3 regions of the Cellulosimicrobium sp. EB106-03-01-XG111 genome follow, and region 3 is predicted to be linked to each of the others. Evidence: riboswitches for the same ligand, from Rfam matches in the RefSeq annotation. Region 3 holds a riboswitch; each other region holds the start of a gene.
The links. Region 3 has a riboswitch for thiamine pyrophosphate ahead of thiD (bifunctional hydroxymethylpyrimidine kinase/phosphomethylpyrimidine kinase). Riboswitches for the same ligand answer to the same signal wherever they lie in the genome.
Positions count from the first base shown of each region.

Region 1 (5,031 bases), on a different contig from region 3:
CCTGGAGGTGCACGTGGCCGACGCGGCCCGCGAGCGAGGGCCCGGCGTCGAACGTCTCCTGGTCGAGGTGCGTGCGCAGGTAGTCGTTCGGGTCGAGGAACGTCGTCGTCATGAGGATCTGGCCGTGCTCGCGCACCCACGTCTCGCGGGGGCGGTCGGTGTAGAGCTCGACGCCGTTGCCCTCGGGGTCGGTGAAGTAGAACGCCTCGCTGACGAGGTGGTCGCTCGACCCGACGAACGTGCCGCGGCGGTCCTGCGCGGCGCGGTAGACGGTCGCGGCGAGGCTCGGGCCGTCGTCGAACAGGAAGGCCGTGTGGAAGAGGCCGGCCTGGCGCGGGTCGACGGGCGGGAGCCCGGGGGTGTGGACGAGGCGCAGCATGGGCGTGCGCCCGCGGCCCAGCACGCGGTGCACCTCGGCGCCGCGCGACCGCTCCTCGAGCGGGGCGAGCGCGAACGCCCCCGTGTAGTACGAGGTCATGAGCTCGAGGTCGCCCACGCGCAGCGTGACGGCGTCCATGCTCGTGGACGGGGACAGGAGGCGGTCGGTCGGCGCGCCCGGGGTGCTCGTGGTCATGTCTCCTCCAACTTGTTGTCGCTACAACTATATTCCCACACCGCGGCGAGGGCTCCCGCACCGGCGCCGTCCTTGCTAGGGTCGGCGCGAACCACGCGGGGCGTCCCGCCCGGGCCACGGCCCGGGCCGAGGGACTGAGACGAGCGGTACGGCCGCCCGGACCCGTCGAACCTGATCTCGCTAGCACGAGCGGAGGAACGTGGGCATGACGACGCCTGCTGCCATCACCCTGAACCCTGTCCTCGCGGACGACCCGACCGCGCTCGTCCGGCAGGAGGAGACCGGCTTCACCGCCGACCTCGCCCGCCGGTACGCGGACCTCTTCGAGACGTTCTACGACCACCCCTTCCTGGCCGGGCTGCGCGACGGCTCCGTCGAGCCCGCCGCGGTGCGCCACTACGTGGGCCAGGACCACCAGTACCTCACGGCCTACCTGCGCTGCTACGGCCTCGGCATGGCCCTCGCGCCCGACCGGTCGTGGGCGGCCTACTTCCACGACAAGGCCGGCTTCCTCCTCGACGACGAGTCGCACGCGCACCACGCCATGTGCGACTTCCTCGGCCTGACGTACGAGGAGGCGCAGACGCACCGCCTCGCGCCGAGCGCGCAGGCCTACGTCGACCACATGACGGCGGCCGGCCGCGACTCGCTCGGCGTGCTGCTCGCCGCGCTGCTGCCGTGCCCGTGGACCTACATCTGGTCCGCGCGGCGCTTCTGGCTCGGCGAGCGCGAGACGACGCCCGGCGCCCTCGCCGACGACCACCCGCTCGCGGGCTGGTGGCAGTTCTACGCGGCCGAGCGCACCGAGGACGTCCTCACGGACCTGCGCGCGCGCCTCGACGCGCTCGCCGCGGACGCGGGCGAGGCGGAGCGCGCGCGCATGGAGCGCGCGTTCGAGCTGAGCTGCCGCCACGAGATCCGCTTCTGGCAGATGGCCTGGTCGCTCGAGCGCTGGTGACCCGCCCGGCCGGGCGCGCGGCCGGCCGCCGCGCCGTGCGCCCGGCCTTACGCCAGCAGCAGATCCCCACCCGGGTGCCTCGGCACCCGGGTGGGCCGCGGGTAGCGTGATCGCATGGACGCGACGAGCGCGGTGCCGGACGGGGTGCGGGACGCGGTGCCGGACGTGGTGACGCCGCGCCCCCGCTCCCGGGCGGGCGGGCGGGCGGAACCCCTCCTGCGCCACGTCATCGGTGGGATCCTGCGGCGGGCGCGGCTCGCGCAGGGGCGCACGCTCGTCGACGTCGCGGTCGCCGCGCGCGTCTCCACCGCCTACCTGTCCGAGGTGGAGCGCGGGCGCAAGGAGGCGTCGTCCGAGGTCCTCGCCGCCGTCTGCGGCGCCCTCGGCCTGCGGCTCGTCGACCTCGTCGCCCGCACGGGCGAGGAGCTGCGGCCGCTCGCACCCGTCCGCGTGCTGTCCTCCGCGCGGGAGCGGGGTGCCCTCTCCGCGCCGCGGCACGTCGCGCCGGTGGGCGAGCCCGTGCGCGACCTCCCCGTCGCCGAGACCCTGGGCCGTCCGACCGCGCGCGCCGGCGACGTCCTGCTCCTCGCGGCCTGAGCGGGGTCCCACCGCACCGCACCGCGTGTCGTGCGGAGGCCGGGCACCGTGCGCGCCGCTACCGTCGGTCCATGACGGAGCCGCAGACCGCGCACGGCACGGCAGCCCAGGACGCCCCGGCCCTCCAGGACCTCGTCGACGACGCCGCGTTCCTCTCCCACGAGCACCAGCTCCACCTGTCGGACCTCCATGGCGACGACGCCTGGGCCGCCGACATGACCACGGGCGTCTTCACCTTCACCGCGCCCGACGGCGGGACCGCGACGTGCCGCCTCCAGTTCCTCGGTACGGCCGCGCCCGGTCCGGGCACGTGGATGTGGGCGTGGCAGAACGTCAACGGCTTCCCCGACCGCGTGCTCACCGCCGCCGAGAGCGCGCGGCGGACCGGGCTGCGCGAGGCCGCCGAGCCGGAGCTCCCCCTCGCCGAGGACCTCGCCCACCGGCTCGCGCTCGCGGCCAAGGCCGTGACCGGGTCGTTCACCCACTACAGCGCGCCCGTCGGCGGCGGCACGCGCGCGTGGTTCCTCCTGGACGACGCCGACCTCGCCCTGCCCGCGCCGACCGTGCCGCGCGTCGTGCGCACGCTGAGCGAGGGGCTGCTGTCCGTCACGGTCGTCGATCACCGGCGCGCCGTCGCGTCCTACGCGAGCGCGCGCGGCCTGCCGTCCGTCGAGGACGGGACCGGCGCCGTCGTGCTCGACGTGCCCGACGGCACCGTGACCGTGCGGTTCGACGGGCGTGGCCGGATCGCGGGCATCTCCGCGTCGTCCCGACGGCCCACCGCGCCCGAGGCCGCAGCGGCGGAGCCCGTGGTGCCGGATCCCGCCGCGACAGACCCTGCGGTCTCGGCACCGACGGCGCCCGGGCCCACCGTCTCGGAGCCGCCGGCGGACGATCCGGCCGTGCCCGTGCCCGTGCCCGAGCCCGAGCCCGCGGCGCCGGAACCGGCCGCGCCCGAGCCGCCGCCCGTGGAGACGGCTCCCGAGCCGCGCCGCCGGTCGTGGTTCCGGCGACGCGGCTGACGACGCACGGGGTCGCCTCCGCGGGCGGGCGTCACGCCGCCGCGGCGAGCTTGCGCGAGGTGACGACGGCGTCCGCGACGCCGTACTCCACGGCCTGGCGCGCGGTGAGCACGAGGTCGCGGTCCGTGTCGGCACGCAGGCGCTCGACGGTCTGGCCCGTGTGCCGCGCCAGCACCTCCTCCGTCTCGGACCGGATCCGGAGGATCTCCTCGGCCTGGATCGACAGGTCCGAGATCGTGCCCTCCCCGCCGCCCGACGGCTGGTGCAGCAGGACGCGCGAGTGCTCCAGCACGAACCGCTTGCCCGGCGTCCCTGCCGCGAGCAGGACGGCCGCGGCCGAGGCCGCCTGGCCCATGCAGATGGTCGAGACGTCGCACCGGACGAACTGCATCGTGTCGTAGATCGCCATGAGCGCCGTCGCCGAACCGCCCGGGGAGTTGATGTACAGCCCGATCTCCTGGTCCGGGGCGTCCGACTCCAGGTGCAGGAGCTGCGCCATGACGACGTTCGCGACGCCGTCGTCGATCTCCGTGCCGAGGACGACGATGCGCTCCGACAGCAGGCGGGAGAAGACGTCGAACGCGCGCTCGCCCAGCGACGTGCGCTCGACCACGGTCGGGATCGTGTAGCTCGCCATCACAGCCCCACCTTCCGGGCCGCGCGGGCGGGGCGGACGTCGTCGACGCTCTCGACGATCCGGTCGACCATGCCGTACTCGAGCGCCTGCTGCGCGGTGAACCAGCGGTCGCGGTCGGAGTCGTCGGCGATGGTCTCGACGGACTGCCCGGTGCTCTCCGCGAGCAGCCGGTGCATGAGCCCCTTGGTGTACACGAGGTTCTCCGCCTGGATCGCGATGTCGACGGCGGTGCCCCCGATCCCGGCCGACGGCTGGTGCATCATGATCCGCGCGTGCGGCAGCGCGAACCGCTTGCCCGGCGTCCCCGCGCACAGGAGGAACTGGCCCATGCTCGCGGCGAAGCCCATCGCCACGGTCGACACGTCGTTGGGGATGAGCCGCATCGTGTCGTAGATGGCGAGCCCGGCGCTCACCGAGCCGCCGGGGGAGTTGACGTAGAGCGCGACGTCCGCGCGCGGGTCCTCCGCCGAGAGCAGGAGGAGCTGGGCGCACAGGCGGTTCGCGACGGCGTCGTCCACGGCCGTGCCGAGGACGACGATGCGCTGGTGGAGGAGACGCGTCGTGAGCTGGTCGTCGAACGACGAGGCCGCCGGGGCGGCGGCCTCCGCGCGCGAGGTCGGGTGGTGGTCGCCGACGGCGGGTCGGCCGGTCAGGTGCGTGGTCATGCGACCACCCTGCGCCGTGCCGGGTCCCGTGAGGAGGCCGATCTGCCGTCGGCTCATTCGCCGACGGCAGATCGGCCGTCGCCGGGCTATCTGATGGGCCAGTCCCGGTGCTCGACCACGATGCCGCTCGGTGCAGGGCTGATCGTCACGTAGGCCTTGGCCGTGCGCTGGGTCCCGTACGGGTTGCCCAGGATGCACCCGAGGTCGACGTAGCCGCCCGCGCTGAGGTGCTCGGTCCACGTGAAGCTGCCGATGCGGTTCCCGTCGTAGTAGCACGCGAAGGTGTAGGTGCCGGAGGGGAACGTCGCGTTCGCGTTGACGCGGAAGACCGTGCAGACGCTGGTGTTCTGGCAGTCGCCCCACGAGCCGGTGGCCTTCCCCGGCCCACGCGTCACCCAGATGGTCGGCGGGACCGGGCGCGGGTCGGTGCGGTGCGTCGCCCAGCCGCTCCACGCCCCGCAGCCGGCGGCGTTGCACGCCTGCGCCCGGAGGCGGAACGTCTGGTCGTAGTCGCTCCCGACGTCGACCGTCTGCCCCGAGCCGCTGGACCCGCCCTCGATCTGCCAGTTGTAGCGCGA
Region 1 covers NZ_JBYTEQ010000013.1:38,716-43,746, reverse strand. Annotated here, with positions in the region: gene AC3WT4_RS11690 (VOC family protein) at 1-574, opposite strand, end outside; TPP riboswitch at 661-789, shown strand; gene AC3WT4_RS11685 (TenA family protein) at 780-1,532, shown strand; gene AC3WT4_RS11680 (helix-turn-helix domain-containing protein) at 1,647-2,129, shown strand; gene AC3WT4_RS11675 (DUF6882 domain-containing protein) at 2,201-3,151, shown strand; gene AC3WT4_RS11670 (ATP-dependent Clp protease proteolytic subunit) at 3,183-3,788, opposite strand; gene AC3WT4_RS11665 (ClpP family protease) at 3,788-4,453, opposite strand; gene AC3WT4_RS11660 (Ig-like domain-containing protein) at 4,540-5,031, opposite strand, start outside.
Region 1: another riboswitch for thiamine pyrophosphate. It lies ahead of AC3WT4_RS11685 (TenA family protein); the one in region 3 lies ahead of thiD (bifunctional hydroxymethylpyrimidine kinase/phosphomethylpyrimidine kinase).

Region 2 (5,031 bases), on a different contig from region 3:
AGAGCGGTGGCGGCGCGGGCGTCCATGGTGCGCGGGTCCGCCGCGCGGTTCTCGAGCGCGAACCGCAGCTCCTCGTCGACGCGGGCGAGGCAGAGCTGGTCGCCCGGCCGCTGCTGGACGAGGCCGACGCGCGCGGCGAGCCCCGCGGGGGTCGTGGCGCGCGGGTCGACGCCCGTCACGCGCAGGTCGCCCGTGACGGTGCCCGGGAGCGTGTGGGGCACGACGCCGACGAGCGCGCGCAGCAGCGTGGACTTCCCGCAGCCCGAGGGGCCGAGCACGAGCAGCCCGGTGCCGGCGGGCACGGTCAGGGTGAGGTCGTCGAGCACGCACGCCGCGTCGTGGCCCACGGTGACGGTCAGGCCGACGGCGGAGACGGCGTCCGGCGCGACGCTCGGCACGGTGCCCGGCACGGTGTCGGGCATGACGTCCGTCGCGGCGTCCCGCACCTCAGCCACGGCGGTCCGTGCCGATCGCGAAGGCGTCGAGCGCGCCGGTGCGGGCGAGGGCGTCGCCGAGGAGGCGCGCCGCGATCCCGCACAGCACGACGCACGAGACGACCTGCACGCCGAGCCGGAGCATCGCGTAGTCCTGCCCGAGCCAGCCGAACCGGACCGCGTTGAACGCGTAGGTGACGAGCGCCGCGCTGACGCCCGACGCCACGAACACCCACCAGCCGTAGCGGCGGTACCGGGTCAGCGCGAAGGGGATCTCCGCGCCCACCCCCTGGACGAGCCCCACGAGGACGAGAAGCGGGCCCGCGGGCGACGCGAGGAAGACCACCTCGACGAGCGCCGCGAGCGTCTCGGTGAGGATGCCGACGCCCGGCTTGCGCACGATGTACGTCGCGAGCGGGCCGACGACGATCCACGCGCCCGCGAGCACGTTCGCGGCAAGGTCCGCGAGGGGCCCCATGGCGAGCTGGAGCGGGGCCCAGAGCTGCACGAACGCCCAGTAGACGAACCCGAACACGACGCCCAGGACGGCGACGAGGACCGTCTCGTGGAGCGTGAGGCCGCGGCGCCGGGCGCGGGCGGGGGGAGCGGTGACGGCGCGGTCTCCGGGACCGGGCGCCGGGGGCACGCCGTCGGCCGGCGGGCCGGGCGTGCCGGTGGGCGGGGTCGCCCGGGGCGGGGTGGTGCGGGGCTCGGTCATGCGGTTCCCTCCGTCGGGCCCCCGGGACGAAGGGTGCACGACGGCGCGCCACCGCCGCTCCTGCGCGGACGGCACGCGCGGGGCGCGGGCACGAGCGCGCAGGGGACGGTGACGTCGGCCCTGCTCCCTTCGCTGGTACGAACCAGATCAGGTTCCACGGGTCTGCAGGGGGGACGGGTGTCCGACCTGCACTCTCAGCGCTCGTGCGCTCCCCGGGGGCGTTCGGCCCGACCCTAGGGCCTGGACGTCCGCCGGACAATCCCGGCGTCTCACCCACCGGGACGTCCGGCCACCGTGAGAAGGTGACGGCGACGAGGCGCCCGCGCGGACCGGGGACGGGCTCCGACGACGAGGAACGAGGCAGCGCGCATGACCCGAGACAACGACCCCGCCGCCGTCGCGGAGCTGGACCGCCTCGACGAGGCCGTGCGGGGCGCGCCCGCGGGCGATACGTCGGTGCAGATCGCGCTGTGGCGGCAGGCAGCGCGCCTCGGCACGTGGTTCTTCATCGCCCGGGGGCCCGAGGACCAGCCGCGTCCGTACGCCGTCGCCGCGGACCAGGGGCCCATGATCTGCCTCTACAGCAGCGCCCCGCGCGCGGACGAGGCGGCCCGGGCGCTCGGTCTGGCGGCCGACGGGACCGGCTCCGTGCCGCTGCTGGGCGTGCCCGTGCCGGCGGCGATCGACTACGTCGCGTCGTTCGCCGCGGCCGGGGTCGTCGGCGTCGCGCTCGACCACCCCCGGATCGGCCACCACATCCCCCTCGGGAACCTGGCGCTGCTCAAGGCGTGGTCCGCCGGCGGATGACCCGTCCTTGACAGCAGGTTCGAACGTTTGTTCGAATGGCGCGATGCGGTGGGACGGACAGGCGCTCGGCGCGGACGACGGCGCGCTCCCCGGTTTGGAGCGCATGGGCCTCGTCCGCAGCGTGCGCACGCCCGAGTTCGCGGGGATCACGTTCCACGAGGTCACGGCCAAGAGCGCGCTGTCGAAGGTCCCGGCGATGTCGCGCATGCCCTTCCGCTGGACGGTCAACCCGTACCGCGGGTGCAGCCACGCGTGCTCCTACTGCCTCGCGCCGAGCACGCCCGTGCTCCTGGCCGACGGCACGCAGCGGCCGATCGGCGAGCTGCGCGTCGGCGACGAGATCGTCGGCACCGCCCCCCACGGCGCGTACCGGCGCTACGTGCGCACCCGCGTCCTCGACCGCTGGACCACCCGCAAGCGCGCCTACCGGGTGACCCTCGCCGACGGCACGCGCCTCGTCGCGAGCGGCGACCACCGGTTCCTCACCGAGCGCGGCTGGCGCCACGTCGTCGGCGGCGCCGGGCACCGGGCCCGCCTGGCGCTCGGCGACGTGCTCGTCGGGCCGGGCGCCGCGGCGCTCGCGGACGCGCGGCCCGTCCTCGACGGCCAGGACGTCACCGGCGGCGAGGCGCTGCGCGTCGACTCCCTCGAGGCCCTCGACGGGCCGGGGGAGGTGACGGAGCTGGTCGACATCACGACCGGCACGCGCGACTTCGTCGCCGCGGGGGTCGTGAGCCACAACTGCTTCGCCCGCCCCACGCACGAGTACCTCGACCTCGACGCGGGCGAGGACTTCGACCGGGAGGTGGTGGTCAAGGTCAACGTCGACGACGTGCTGCGCGCCGAGCTCGCCCGACCGTCCTGGGCGCGCGAGGCCGTCGCGCTGGGCACCAACACCGACCCGTACCAGCGCGCCGAGGGACGCTACCGTCTCATGCCCGGCATCATCGACGCCCTCGCCGGGTCGGGCACGCCGCTGTCCGTGCTGACCAAGGGCACGCTCCTGCGCCGCGACCTGCCCCTGCTCGTCGACGCCGCCTCGCGCGTCGAGGTCGGGATCGGCGTGTCCCTCGCGCTCCTGGACCCCGAGCTCCAGGCGAGCGTCGAACCCGGCACGCCGTCGCCGCGCGCACGGCTCGACCTCGTCCGCACGGTCCGGGAGGCCGGCCTGCCGTGCGGCGTCATGGTCGCCCCCGTGCTGCCGTGGCTCACCGACTCGACCCGCGCGCTCACCGAGCTGCTCGACGCCGTCAAGGACGCGGGCGCCACGGGCGTCACGGTGCTGCCCCTGCACCTCAAGCCGGGCACGCGCGAGTGGTACATGGGCTGGCTCGCGCGCGAGCACCCGCGGCTGGTCCCCGGGTACGAGCGCGTGTACGCGCGCGGCACGTACGCCTCGACGGCGTACCGGTCCTGGCTCTGGGACCGCGTGCGGCCGATGCTCGAGGCACGGGGGTTCGCCGTCTCGGGTCACCGGGGGCCCGCGGGTGTCGAGGGCCGGTTCCGCCGCGGCGAGCCCGGCGACCGGCACCGCCGGCCAGGACCGCCGACGGACGGCGCCTACCCGGCCGGCAGCCTCGCCGTCGACCCGACGCCGCCGGACGCGCGCGACGGTCACGGCGGGGCGCTCGCGGGCATGCCGGTGGACGGCGGCGGGCTCGACGTCGTCGGCGGGGGAGTCGAGCAGGTCCTGTTCTGACCGGTCTCAGGCGTCGGCGAGGCGCGCCGGGAAGCCGCCCGTCGCGATCGGGCCCCAGCGCGTGACCGTCAGCCGCACGAGCGACTTGCCCTGGCCGACCATCGCCGCGCGGTACTCGTCCCAGTCCGGGTGCTCGCCGCTGACGGCGCGGTAGTAGTCGACGAGCGGCTCGACCGAAGCGGGCAGGTCGATCACCTCCGCCTCGCCGTCGACCTGCACCCACGGGTCGGAGAACCGCTCGCCCAGCGACAGGAGCGACGCGCGCGGGTCGCGACGCACGTTGACCGCCTTGGCGCGCTCGGGGTACGTCGACACGACGACCCGACCCGCGTCGTCGACCCCGTACATGACCGGGCTGAGCTGGGGACGGCCGTCAGCGCGGGTGGTGACGAGGACGCCGTCGTGCCGGGAGCGCAGGAACTCCTCGAGCTCGTCGCGCTCGACGCGCCGGTTCGTCGCGATGGTGCGTGCCACGGGTCACCCTCCTTCGTGCGGGCGGCGGGCCGGACGGCCCTGCCGCGGCCGGTCGGCCCGTGCGCGCCCGCGGGCGCGGCGCCGGACCCGGCGGTGCCGCCACGGTATCCGGTCGCCCCCGCTGGTCGAGAGCGGACCGTCGACCGCCTCCGGTCGGAGGTATCCGGTCGAGCCGCCCGCCCGCCCGCACTAGACTTCAGCGGACGCGTCCCCGCACCGGGATCGCGACCCCCACCGCCCACCTGGAAGGAACCCTCCGTGCTGCGCACCCGAACGGCCGGCTCACTGCGGGCCGAGCACACCGGTCAGACCGTCACCCTCACGGGCTGGGTCGACCGTCGGCGCGATCACGGCGGCGTCGCCTTCATCGACCTGCGTGACGCGTCCGGCATCGCCCAGGTCGTCATCCGCGACGAGGCCGTCGCGCACCCGCTGCGCAACGAGTTCGTGCTCCAGGTCACGGGCGAGGTCTCGCGCCGCCCCGACGGGAACGAGAACCCGTCCCTGCCGACCGGCGAGATCGAGGTCGTCGCGACCGACGTCGTCGTGCTCAACACGTCCGAGGCCCTGCCGTTCCAGGTGTCGACGGCGCTCGCGGACACGGAGACGATCGGCGAGGAGGCGCGCCTCAAGCACCGCTACCTCGACCTGCGCCGGCCCGCCCCGGCGCACGCCCTGCGCCTGCGCGCCAAGGCGAACCAGGCCGCTCGCCGCGTGCTCGACGCCGAGGAGTTCGTCGAGATCGAGACGCCCACGCTGACCCGCTCGACGCCCGAGGGCGCGCGCGACTTCCTCGTGCCCGCGCGCCTCGCGCCCGGCTCCTGGTACGCGCTCCCGCAGTCGCCGCAGCTGTTCAAGCAGCTCCTCATGGTCGCGGGCATGGAGCGCTACTACCAGAT
Region 2 covers NZ_JBYTEQ010000003.1:202,205-207,235, reverse strand. Annotated here, with positions in the region: gene AC3WT4_RS04970 (ABC transporter ATP-binding protein) at 1-455, opposite strand, end outside; gene AC3WT4_RS04965 (ECF transporter S component) at 448-1,152, opposite strand; TPP riboswitch at 1,258-1,377, opposite strand; gene AC3WT4_RS04960 (hypothetical protein) at 1,522-1,959, shown strand; gene AC3WT4_RS04955 (Rv2578c family radical SAM protein) at 2,003-3,658, shown strand; gene AC3WT4_RS04950 (PPOX class F420-dependent oxidoreductase) at 3,665-4,132, opposite strand; gene aspS (aspartate--tRNA ligase) at 4,391-5,031, shown strand, end outside.
Region 2: another riboswitch for thiamine pyrophosphate. It lies ahead of AC3WT4_RS04965 (ECF transporter S component); the one in region 3 lies ahead of thiD (bifunctional hydroxymethylpyrimidine kinase/phosphomethylpyrimidine kinase).

Region 3 (5,031 bases):
TCGAGCGCGGGGTGGACCCGCTCCTGCCCGCGGTCGCGGCGCAGCGCGTCGTCGACCTGCTCGTCGAGCTGGGCGGCGGGGCCGCGGACCCGGCCGTCAGCGACCTCGACCGGGTGACCACGCCCACCCCGATCCGCCTGCCCGTCGGCGAGGCCGAGCGCCTCGTCGGCGTGCCGTACACGCTCGAGCAGGTCGTCGGGACGCTCGGGGCGATCGGGTGCACGGTCGACGCGGACGACGCCGCCGCGACGGGCGTGGTCGTCGTGACCCCGCCGTCGTGGCGCCCCGACCTCACCGAGCCGGCCGAGCTGGTCGAGGAGGTCGCGCGCCTCGTCGGGTACGACGAGATCCCGTCGGTGCTCCCCGCGGCGCCCGGCGGGCGCGGGCTCACGCGCGAGCAGCGGGTGCGCCGGTCGGTCGCCCGGGCGCTCGCCGAGCACGGGTTCGTCGAGACGCTGAGCTACCCGTTCGTCGGCGAGGGCGAGCTCGACGCGCTGCGGGTCCCCGCGGACGACGAGCGCCGCCGGGCGCTGCGCCTGCTCAACCCGCTGGCCGACGACCGTCCCCTGATGCGCACGGACGTGCTGAGCACGCTCCTGGAGACCACGCGCCGCAACGTGGGCCGCGGGCTCGGGGACGTCGCCGTGTTCGAGGTCGGGCTCGTGACGCACCCGCGCCCGGGCGCCCCGGCCGCTCCGTCGCTGCCCGGCGGGGTGCGTCCCTCCGACGACGACCTCGCCGCGATCGAGGCCGCGCTCCCCGCGCAGCCGCGCCACGTCGCGGGCGTCCTGGTCGGTCGTCGCGAGCGGGCGGGCTGGTGGGGCCCCGGCCGTCCGGCGGACTGGACGGACGCGCTCGACGCGGCACGCCTGGTCGCGGACCGCGCCGGTCTGCGGGGGCCCGACGCCGTGCGCGTCGTCGCGGACACCGCGCGGGCCCCGTTCCACCCCGGCCGCTGCGCGCGCCTCGAGCTCGCCGACGGGACGGTCGTCGGGCACGCGGGCGAGCTGCACCCCAAGGTGCTGGAGAACGTCGGCCTGCCCGCCCGCTCCGTGGCGTTCGAGCTCGACCTGACGGCGCTCGTCGCCGGTGCGTCGGACGAGCCCGTGCAGGCGACCCCGGTCTCCGGGTTCCCGGCGGCGAAGGAGGACCTCGCGTTCGTCGTCGCCGCCGACGTGCCGGCCGAGGCGCTGCGCGCCGCGGTCGTCGAGGGCGCCGACGAGCTCGCCGAGGAGGTCGCGCTGTTCGACGTCTTCACGGGCGAGCAGGTGGGCGCCGGGCGCAAGTCGCTCGCGTTCTCGCTGCGGCTGCGCGCAGCGGACCGCACCCTCACCGCCGACGACGTCGCGCGGGTCCGGGAGGGCGCCGTGGCCGCCGCGCGCGAGCGCGTCGGGGCGGAGCTGCGCGCATGAGCGGCGCACCGGGGCCGGGCGCGACGCCGGACGTCGCGCCCGCCCGCACCGCGCTCGTCACCGGGGCGTCACGCGGCATCGGCCGCGCGGTCGCCGTCGGGCTCGCCGCGGCCGGCCTCGACGTCGCGCTCCTCGCGCGCGACGCGGGCCGGCTCGCGGGCGTGGCCGACGAGATCGGTGGGCTCGACGGCGCGGGCCGGGCCGTCGTCGTCACGGCGGACGTGACCGACGCGGCGGCGGTGGCCGCGGCCGTCCGCGAGGCCGAGGCCGCGCTCGGGAGCGTGGACCTGCTCGTCAACAACGCGGGCCGGGTCGACGCCGAGGTGCCGCTGTGGGAGGCGGACCCCGACGAGTGGTGGGCCGTCCTGGAGACCAACGTGCGCGGGCCGTTCCTGCTCGCCCGCGCGGTCGTCCCCGGGATGCTCGCGCGCGGCGGCGGCCGCGTCGTCGACCTCAACAGCGGCGCGGGCTCGCACGACATGGACGGCGCGAGCGCGTACAACGCGAGCAAGACGGCGCTCCTGCGCCTCGGGGCGAACCTGCACCGCTCGGGGCACGCGCTCGGGCTGCGGACCTTCGAGGTGTCGCCGGGCGTCGTGCAGACCGACATGACGGCGTCCATGGTCATGCACGAGGGCCGCACGGAGTGGACGCCCGTCGAGCGCACGGTCGAGATGGTCGTCGCCATCGCCCGCGGCGAGCTCGACGCGTTCTCGGGGGCGTTCGTGCGCGTGACGCACGACTCGCCCGAGTCGCTCCGCACGGCCGCCCAGGAGGCTGCCCGGGCGGGCGTCACGCTGCCCGGGCCGGACGGCCGTCGGCTGCGCGTCACGCGCTGGGGCGCCGACGACCCGATGCCGGGAGAGCTCCCCGCCCGCTGAGCGCGCGCACCCCGCACGGCCGACGCCGCCCGACCCCCCGGTCGGGCGGCGTCCGTGCGTCCGGGGCACCGGTCACCGGGGAGCGCACGTGTCCCGGTCGACCCACACGTGCCACAGGCCCCGCTCGGGGTGCTCGTACTCGAAGGCCACGAGGCCGCCCGCGTCGTGCGTGATGACGCCCGTGAGCACGACCCGCCGACCGTCCCGGTCGTAGGTCGTGCAGAAGGCGGGCACCTGCACCGGGACGGGTGCGTCCGGCAGGAAGGGGCGGGTCGCGGGGGCGACGTGCTGGGTCATACCCGGAAAGACGCGCGCACGCGCGTCGTCTCACGCGTCGGGGCGGGTGAAAAGCGCGCGGGTCGCCGCGTAGCATGGCCCGCGACACGGGGTGCCCCGCACCGGGGCTGAGATGAGACCCGTCGAACCTGATCTGGCTCGTACCAGCGAAGGGATGTCCGCGCGATGACGCTCGCCCTGCCCCGGCACACCTCCGACCCGGTCCCCGCCCGCGCGGACCGTGACCGTCGCCCCGACCCGGGCCGCGGGCCCGACCCGGCCCCGTCCCGCCCCCGCGTCCTGTCCGTCGCGGGGACCGACCCGACCGGCGGCGCCGGGATCCAGGCCGACCTCAAGGCGTTCTGCGCGCACGGCGCCTACGGCATGGCCGTCACGACGGCGCTCGTCGCGCAGAACACCCACGGCGTGCGGTCGGTGCACGTCCCCGGGTCGGCGTTCCTGCGCGCGCAGCTCGACGCCGTGTCCGACGACGTCGAGGTCGACGCGGTGAAGATCGGCATGGTGGCGGACGAGGCGAACGCCCGCACGGTCGGGGAGTGGCTCGACGACCTCGCCGCGGCGCGCGCCGCCGCGGGAGGTCCGCGGCCGTGGGTCGTCCTGGACCCGGTGATGGTCGCCACGTCCGGTCACCGCCTCCTCGACGCCGGCGCCGAGCAGGCAGTGCGCGACCTCGCGGCGCGCGCGGACGTCGTCACGCCGAACCTGCCCGAGCTCGCCGTCCTCGGCGGGCGGGAGCCCGCGACGACGTGGGACGACGCCCTGCGCCAGGCGACGTCGTACGCGGCGGCGAGCGGGGCCGTCGTGCTGCTCAAGGGCGGGCACCTCACCGGGCGCACGTCGCCCGACGCGCTCGTCGTCCCCGCGCCCGGGCCGACGTCGGGTCGCGTGCCGGGGGCGGCCACGGTCACGACGTTCGACGCCGCGCGCGTCGACACGCCCCACACCCACGGCACCGGGTGCTCGCTCTCGGCGGCGCTCGCGGCGCTGCGCCCGCAGCGCGCGAGCTGGGAGGAGGCCGCGCGCGAGGCGAAGGAGTGGCTCACGGGCGCGCTGCGCGCGGGCGCCGCGCTGCGGGTGGGGACCGGCCGCGGGCCCGTCGACCACCTGCACCGCTCGGCGCCCGTGCCGGAGGGCTGAGGCTGCGCGAGGTCGGCCCGAGCTGCGCCCGGTCGGGCTCGGGGCCGAGCCGGACGGGCGCGGCCCGCGGGACGCGCTCAGCCGGCGGGGCGGCTCGCTGCGCGGTCGGCACCGGTGTCGGGGGCGACGGCGGCCAGCGCGTCGCGGAGCACCGCGAGCGTCGCGCGCGCGACGGCGAGGCGCTGCGCGGGCGGGGCGTCCGCGGGCCGCGTGGTCACCTTGGCGCCGACGAGCGGGACGGGACCAGCCGCGGCGAGGAACTCGCGCACCTCGGCCGGGCCCAGCATCGTCTCGTCCGGGCCGGGGAGCGCGGGGTCCGGGCCGTGGGGCGGCACGTGCGCGTCCGCCCACGGAGCGCCCCACCGGCCCGGGCTCCCGCTGGCACCCGAGAGCATCGCGCTCGCGAGGAGGCCCGCGGCGGCGGCCGCCCGTGCGTGCTCGACGGGCGTGGCGGCGCTGCGCCCCTCGATGGCGGACCGGCCCCAGTTGAGCCCCACGTGCAGCGGGTGGCCGGTGTCCCGGGCGGCGCGCGCGACGGCGGCGATCTCGTCGTCGAGCGCGAGGAACCCCTTCTCCGCGACGCCCCACGGTCGCGGCGCGTCGCAGTGCTCCACCACGAGCGGCAGCCCGGCGGGCGCGACGGCGGCCAGCTCGGTGAGGCTGCGCGCGAGCGCCGCGCCGGACCCGCGGCCGGGACCGGGCGCGGACTGGAGCTCGACCGCGACGACGCGTCGCCGACCCTCCGCCTCGGCGAGCCGGGTCACGGCCGCGAGGACGCGCGCGACGCCGTCGACCGCCGCGCGCCGGCCCTCCTCGTCGTCGGACGCGAGGCCGTAGGCGCGGTCGGCCGCGGCGCGGCGGGCCGTCGCGGCGACCGTCGTCGGCAGCAGCACCCAGTGCGGCGGCAGCGCGGCTGCGGTCGTCGCGAGCGCGTGCGTGTCGTCCGGGTCGACGGGGTGCTCGAGGCCGTCGAGGCCGTCCTCGTCGAGGGCGGCGTACCAGCCGCCCGGGTCGGGGACGCCCGCGAGGGCGTAGGCACCGAGCAGGGTCAGGGGGCGGTCGTGCAGGTTGGTCATCGGTCCTCGTCGGTCGTGGTGGGGAACGGTCGGGCTCGTCAGGCGCGGGCGACGTCCTGGTCGGTGGTGGCGTACTCGCACGTGTAGCCCGGCGTGACCCAGCGCCACCGTGTCTCGACGTCCTGCACCGCGACGCCCGCGGGCCGGTCGGCGACGCACGCGTCGGCCTGCTGGCGCACCGCCGCGGTCACGTAGTAGACGACGAACACCGCGGTGAGCAGCACGGCG
Region 3 covers NZ_JBYTEQ010000009.1:175,678-180,708, forward strand. Annotated here, with positions in the region: gene pheT (phenylalanine--tRNA ligase subunit beta) at 1-1,412, shown strand, start outside; gene AC3WT4_RS10365 (SDR family oxidoreductase) at 1,409-2,293, shown strand; gene AC3WT4_RS10370 (hypothetical protein) at 2,366-2,590, opposite strand; TPP riboswitch at 2,668-2,762, shown strand; gene thiD (bifunctional hydroxymethylpyrimidine kinase/phosphomethylpyrimidine kinase) at 2,756-3,727, shown strand; gene AC3WT4_RS10380 (DUF4862 family protein) at 3,805-4,803, opposite strand; gene AC3WT4_RS10385 (hypothetical protein) at 4,842-5,031, opposite strand, start outside.